2 regions of the Flavobacterium sp. GCM10023249 genome follow, and region 2 is predicted to be linked to the other one. Evidence: riboswitches for the same ligand, from Rfam matches in the RefSeq annotation. Region 2 holds a riboswitch; the other holds the start of a gene.
The links. Region 2 has a riboswitch for thiamine pyrophosphate ahead of thiS (sulfur carrier protein ThiS). Riboswitches for the same ligand answer to the same signal wherever they lie in the genome.

Region 1 (3,500 bases), 350 kb from region 2:
AGTTTTACTTTTTCGTTTTGATATCTCCATCCCAATTCAAAATCGTCTAATTTCTCTGGTTTTGGTGTTCCATTCTCGTAGTCGGTTCTGTTCGGTTCACGGTGTGCCTTAGCGTAGGAAAAATACAGGTTGTTGTTGGCATTGAATTCGTAGGTTAATCCTGCTTTAGGATTAAAGAAGTTGAAATTGTCAGTCACTTTAGAAGCTTGAACACCTGTTGCTTCATAGTTTACATTACGCACCTGAAGGTCGCCATATAAGCTTAATTTATCTAGAACTTTGTAGGTTGCTTTTAAAAAGGCATTGGCGTCGGTTTTGTTGCCGTAATCATCATAGTATTTATCACCTAATTCACTATTGGAGGCATAACGCGCCCAAATTACTTTTCCGAAGTGATCGCCTTCGTATTTGTTGACAGCACCTCCAAAAACCACATCTATTTTGTCATTTTTGTAGTTTAATGAGAAAGTGGTACCGTAAAAATTATTATCTAACCACTTCTGACGAATTAAATCAGTCGTGGTTTGTCCTGCAACCGATGTCATGCCATAATCACTAAAATCGGCATCTTCCTTGTAGTTTTCGTAATAGCCTTTTCCTTTGGTGTAGTGCAAAGCCATCGTAAGGTCAAGATTGTTGTTCAATTGTTGGTTCCAATGCAATTGCGCATGATCTTGTTGGTAGTTGTCGGTTTCGTTGTCATAAAAACGAGCATTGCCTGATTCATCAGTATAGTATCCCGCCCAATTGAAGGTTCGGTCTGCTTTCAATGTGGCAGCATCCAATCCGTTCCAAGCTTGGTAAGTATGTTCTTTTCCGCCAAAAATCAATGCTTTGATTTTGGTTTTTTTATTGCTGTAGTTTCCTTGTAAGAAATACGATTTCAAATCCGAAAAGGCTCTGTCGATGTATCCGTCTGATTTAATTTGAGATAAGCGTCCAGCCAATTCAAAATGTTCGTTCAATAATCCGGTACTGAATTTTACGGTATGTTTATGGGTATTGAAGCTTCCGTAAGAGTTGGCAATTTCTCCACCTGCTTTTGTAGAAGATTCTGTGGCTAAATTTAAGCTGGCTCCAAAAGCACCTGCTCCGTTGGTTGAGGTTCCTACACCACGTTGCAACTGAATGCTTTCTGTAGATGAAGCAAAATCGGGCATGTTTACCCAATACGTTCCGTGGCTTTCCGAATCATTGTAGGGAATACCATTGATGGTTACGTTAACGCGAGTTGCATCGCTACCACGAACTCTGATTCCGGTGTAGCCTACTCCGTTTCCGGCATCGGTTGTGGTAACTACAGAAGGTAGGTAATTCATTAATACCGGAATGTCTTGGCCCAGATTTCTTTTAGAGAAATCTTTCTTGGTGAAATTGGAAAAAGTTACCGGTGTTTTTTCGTCTGCTCTAGTGGCTTTTACGATTACTTCTTCTAAGGATTTTGTTTTGGTTGAATCTTTGGTTTCTTCTTGTGCAAAAGAAGGAGTTGATAGAACAAAAAAGGCAAAAATGAGGAAGCCTTTTCCGACTGATTGTGTGTCTCGTAAGCGGTACGAAATACTCTTGAATACATTTTTCATTCGTAAAATGGTTTACAAATAAAAGGGGTAATTATTCTGTTAAAATTAAATAATGATTTTCTCGCAGAAACGTTAATGGAAAGGCCGCTTTATCAGCCGGTTCTTTCGCTAAATATCCGCTGGACATTTCGTAACGCTCAGCCCTTCCCTAAACAGCATTACCTGTTCCAGGTTCATTGGGTATAATCTCAGCTCGTTATTTAGAGCACCCCTTTGAGACGGCACAAAAGTACTTCAATTTTAAAGAAATAAAAAACGAATTAATATTTTTCAACTTTGAAATTGGTTCCGTCAAAAACACCGTAGGTGAAATGCCCAATCCAGTCGCCTAAATTAATGTATTTGGAATTTTCATTCAGATCTATTTCCAAGGGAAGATGGCGGTGTCCGAAAACAAAATAATCATAGTGTTTTGAGGTAAGTTTTAGTTTGGCATATTGCACCAGCCATTCGTTTTCCTCACCCAGGAACTTCACGTCTTCAGCACCTGAAATCAATTTATTTTTAACCGAAAGGTATTGCGCCAGTTTTACGCCAATATCCGGATGTAACCATCGGAACAACCATTTTGAAAATGGATTGGTAAACACTTTTTTCATCCGTTTGTATCCTTTGTCGCCAGGACCTAAACCGTCTCCGTGTCCAATTAAAAAGGTTTTGTTGTTAAAGTTGAATTCTTTGGTAGTATGGTATACCGGAATGTTCAATTCCATTTGAAAGTAATCGTCCATCCACAAATCGTGATTGCCCACAAAGAAATAGATGGGAATACCGCTGTCGCGAATTTCGGCCAATTTGCCCAAAACACGTACAAAACCTTTAGGAACAACAGTTTTATATTCGAACCAAAAATCGAAGAGATCACCCAATAGGAATATAGCTTCTGCGTCGTGTTTGATTTCATCCAGCCAGGCTACAAATTTTTGTTCACGCGGAAAACTGGCTTCAGGTGTCGGTGCTCCCAAGTGCTGATCACTTGCAAAGTATATTTTTAAAGGTGGGGAAGAAGTCATTCGGTTTTATTTGTTTCAAAGATAAGAATTGTTCCATTAATTTATAGGGTATTCTCACAAAGGAAAAGTGTGATGTTTGGAGATGTTTTTCTAGTTGCTTTACGATTCAAAATAAGATGTGAATTTTTTATCATCACTATAATTGATTTGCTACATACATTAAAGCCTACTATATAAATTGAAAAGCGAGAACGGTTTAATCAAAAGGTAAAGGTTAATGAAATGATAGTTAAGAACGTTGCAATTTATCTTGTATTCTTTTTTTCGGTATCTTTATTCGCTTTAAAATATAAAACCCAATCTATGAAGAAAAACTATCTTGTTGTATTGTTGTTTGTTTTCGGGAGTATACTAACATCATTCGCTCAAATATGTCCTGCTCCTGGTGATTTCAGAATATTTACTACAACCGGAGGACAGATTGTTGCAGATTGGGAACCCAGTACGTTTGGTAGTGATTCATGGCTATTGCTGATAGTTCCTGCGGGTACAACGGCGCCTACAAATAATCCAACGCCTCCTGCCGGGACTATAACGGTTCCTGGCAATTCTTTTATACTCGATAGTGCTGTTCCCAGTACACAATATGATGTATATGTAAGAATGCTTTGCCCGGGAGGTTCCAGTGCCGAATGGGCAGGGCCTTTGACTTATGGTGCAAATTCTCCCTTGTATTGTTCCGCATTTATAACAAGAGATTTAGGCTGTGTTGACAGTGCATCAGTATTTGTGTCTGCTACAGGCGGATCAGGTAATTATGAGTATTCAATCGATGGGGTTACATTTCAATCGTCTAATACCTTTAATGTAGTACAGTCAGGGGTTTATACTTTTGCAGTAAAAGATGTGGTATCAGGAGCTATGACCCTTTCCAGTCCTCTTACAATTGCATCACCTTTCCCGCCGA
Region 2 (3,500 bases):
TTTAATGCAGTACATTCATCAGAAGAAAAAGTACTACTTGCATTCGTATCAGTAAAAACCCAGCCGTCACATGGTCCAAAAGGAAGAGTAGCCGAGTTCGTCCCATAATTATCTGGATTAAAACTGGCAACATTTTCACAGGAAGTGAACAACCAAACACAACCTACTGGTTTTAAAACCCATGCACTATTATCCCATACTATTTCATAGGATTCCGGAAAAGTACAGCTAGTTTCTGCAGTAAAAAAACTACAGTCAAGGTCATTGTCTGTAGCATAACGAGGTTTACCGTTTACTTCTCCTGAATAATAATATTTACCCGCATAATTTCCTGTTACAGTAATCGGTGGATGTGCAGGAGTTGTACTACAACCTGAGCCAGTAACAAAAGAAAAATTTCCATATCCAAAACCGTGCTTATAGGTTGAGTTTACCGCTCTATTGAGAATTACACCATTGTTGGAACCGTCAAAATTCACATCCAATTCCAATCCTTGTTCAGTGTTACTTACACAACTAGAATAATTGTCAAAGATCTCTGTACTGGTTCGTAAATCGTTCCAGATTCGTAAATTATCGAATTTACAATTATTAGTACCACTAAATGAACCAAGATTTATTCTCGTATAATTAGAATTATTATCATAAAATTCAATAGGTTGTGTAAAAACAGCATCCAATACTTGAATTCCGTTGACATACATTTTTATACTTTTAGTAGCGGTATTGTTCACTACAAATGCAACGTGATACCATTGTCCAACAGCAAACGAAGGAGTGCCGGCAATGGTCTCGAAAGTAGTACCATTACCCAATTTTAAAACCGATACTCCTGAAGCATCAACATAAAATTCAATCGGTTTTGCAACTGAAGAAATACCTGGCGCGCATAGGAATCTACCGTTACCATCGCTCGCTGAATTCAAATAAAAGTCATACTCAAAGGTAAACGAAGTTATATTAAGTGGAAATTGCGGACATCCGTTACAACCGGAAATCGTAAATGCCGAATTGGTAGCTAAATTAATCGCATTATTTTGTGCATTAGAGCCCAAAAAAGTGAAGAAGAAAAGAATAAGGCTGAAAAAATAATGTTGCTTCATAGATTAAGATTTATATTCGGGTGTAAAAATAAGAAAATTGCAAGGAAAGAGATTACTTATTATAAATCAAATTGTTAACGATTAAAAAAGACGTAAGATTTCTCCTAAATACGACAAATCGGAATACGTTAAAACCCTTTCTTTCCTTCCTGAAAAAAAAACAATCCATTTTTAAAAAGTGGGAGATGTAGCACTGATCTAGCACTGATCTAGCACTGATATAGCACTCTTTTAGCACATTACCCTTCAACAAGAAGGTTAGATTATTCGGTTATTGGGTTAGTATAACTTTAAGATAACCTCAACAACCATAAACCATAAATAATAAACTCCTAAATTCTAAAAAGTCGAACCATCTTAAATAAAAAAAACATACATTTGTCTCGCTTTAGGGGTGTCTACTCTCGTTTTCGGGAATGTAGGCTGAGATTTTACCCTCTGAACCTGATCTGGTTAATACTAGCGTAGGGAAAAGTAAGATGACTTCATAATGTGCTTTTAGGTACCATTGTAGCCATTCCTAAAGTTTTGTTATCTACTTAAAACAACAGGAATGGAACTAAAAATCAACAATCAAACCAAAATTTTCGAAGCAACAACGCTTTCCGTTCAGGCTTTGCTCGATCTCGAGCTGCCCAACAAACAAAACGGCATCGCTTTTGCCATCAATAATTCGGTAATTCCCAAAACCGACTGGGCAACTACAGTCCTGTCTGAAACCGACGATATTCTAATCATCACAGCCACACAAGGCGGATAATAAGGCTGCACGGGCGGGCTGTAAGCTACAAGTCCGCAGTCAAAAGCCTCAAAACACAGCCTTGCAAGCTGCTTCCTCTGGTCGCCACTTTCAAAACCTGTTTCTTACGGCTTTTACCTTTACGTGCTATCCGCTTCCATCCCTGGCAGGAAATCAACGCTTTTAAGAACTCATAACATATCATTCATAACGCATAACAAACATGACCAACGAAGAAAAAATCTCCAGAAAACCCTTTCCCAACTCAACAAAAGTCTATATCGACGGTGAAATCCACCCGATAAAAGTCGCTATGCGCGAAATTCAGCTACACGATACGAAATTATCGAACGGTGGTATCGAAAAAAACCCGCCGGTTACCGTTTACGATACATCCGGCCCCTATACCGATCCCAATGCCGATATCGATGTGCGCAAAGGATTGCCCCGTATTCGCGAACAATGGATTTTAGACCGTAATGATGTGGAGGAATTATCCGAAATCTCTTCAGACTATGGCAAAATGCGTTTGAACGACGAAAGTCTGAATCATTTGCGTTTTGAATACCTACACAAACCGATGCGTGCTAAAAAGGGAGCCAATGTAACCCAACTATACTATGCCAAGAAGGGCATCATCACTCCGGAAATGGAATATATCGCCATTCGTGAAAACCAACGTATAGAACAACTGGAAACGGCACAAAAAGCAATGCAATGCCAACACGCCGGAAACAGTTTTGGTGCCAATACACCGAAAAGCAAAATCACACCCGAATTCGTCCGTAGTGAAGTAGCCGCCGGTCGGGCCATCATTCCCAACAATATCAACCACCCGGAAAGCGAACCCATGATTGTGGGAAGAAACTTTTTGGTGAAAATCAATGCCAACATCGGGAACAGTGCCGTAACCTCATCTATCGAAGAAGAAGTGGAAAAAGCAGTCTGGGCTTGCCGTTGGGGCGCCGATACCATCATGGATTTATCGACAGGTAAAAACATCCACGAAACCCGCGAATGGATTATACGTAATTCTCCGGTGCCTATCGGAACTGTGCCTATTTACCAAGCGTTGGAGAAAGTAAAAGGAGTGGCCGAAGATTTAACCTGGGAAATCTTCCGTGATACACTGATTGAACAAGCTGAACAAGGAGTTTCCTACTTTACCATTCATGCCGGAGTTTTATTGCGCTTCATCCACTTAACAGCTAACCGTGTTACCGGAATCGTTTCTCGTGGTGGTTCCATCATGGCCAAATGGTGTTTGTTCCATCACAAAGAAAACTTCTTGTACACGCATTTCGAAGAAATCTGTGAAATCATGAAGCAATACGATGTGGCTTTCTCATTGGGCGATGGATTACGCCCGGGATCTATAGCTGATGCCAATGATGCCGCTCAATTTGCCGAATTGGAAACCCTAGGAGAACTGACCAAAATAGCATGGAAGCACGATGTGCAAGTATTCATCGAAGGACCAGGTCACGTACCTATGCACATGATCAAAGAAAACATGGACAAACAATTGGAACATTGTGCCGAAGCACCGTTTTATACATTAGGTCCATTAACAACAGATATCGCTCCGGGTTATGATCATATTACCTCAGCCATCGGTGCAGCAATGATTGGTTGGTATGGTTGCGCCATGTTATGTT

Region 1: it holds a riboswitch for thiamine pyrophosphate, as region 2 does, so the genes downstream of both, ACFO7M_RS05490 (TonB-dependent receptor) here and thiS (sulfur carrier protein ThiS) in region 2, are expected to answer to the same signal.

What each region holds. Positions count from the first base shown of each region.
Region 1 covers NZ_JBHSHZ010000006.1:898,380-901,879, forward strand. Annotated here, with positions in the region: gene ACFO7M_RS05490 (TonB-dependent receptor) at 1-1,580, opposite strand, end outside; TPP riboswitch at 1,709-1,803, opposite strand; gene ACFO7M_RS05495 (UDP-2,3-diacylglucosamine diphosphatase) at 1,841-2,593, opposite strand; gene ACFO7M_RS05500 (DUF7619 domain-containing protein) at 2,897-3,500, shown strand, end outside.
Region 2 covers NZ_JBHSHZ010000006.1:551,563-555,062, forward strand. Annotated here, with positions in the region: gene ACFO7M_RS04025 (LamG-like jellyroll fold domain-containing protein) at 1-1,103, opposite strand, end outside; TPP riboswitch at 1,484-1,591, shown strand; gene thiS (sulfur carrier protein ThiS) at 1,657-1,863, shown strand; gene thiC (phosphomethylpyrimidine synthase ThiC) at 2,066-3,500, shown strand, end outside.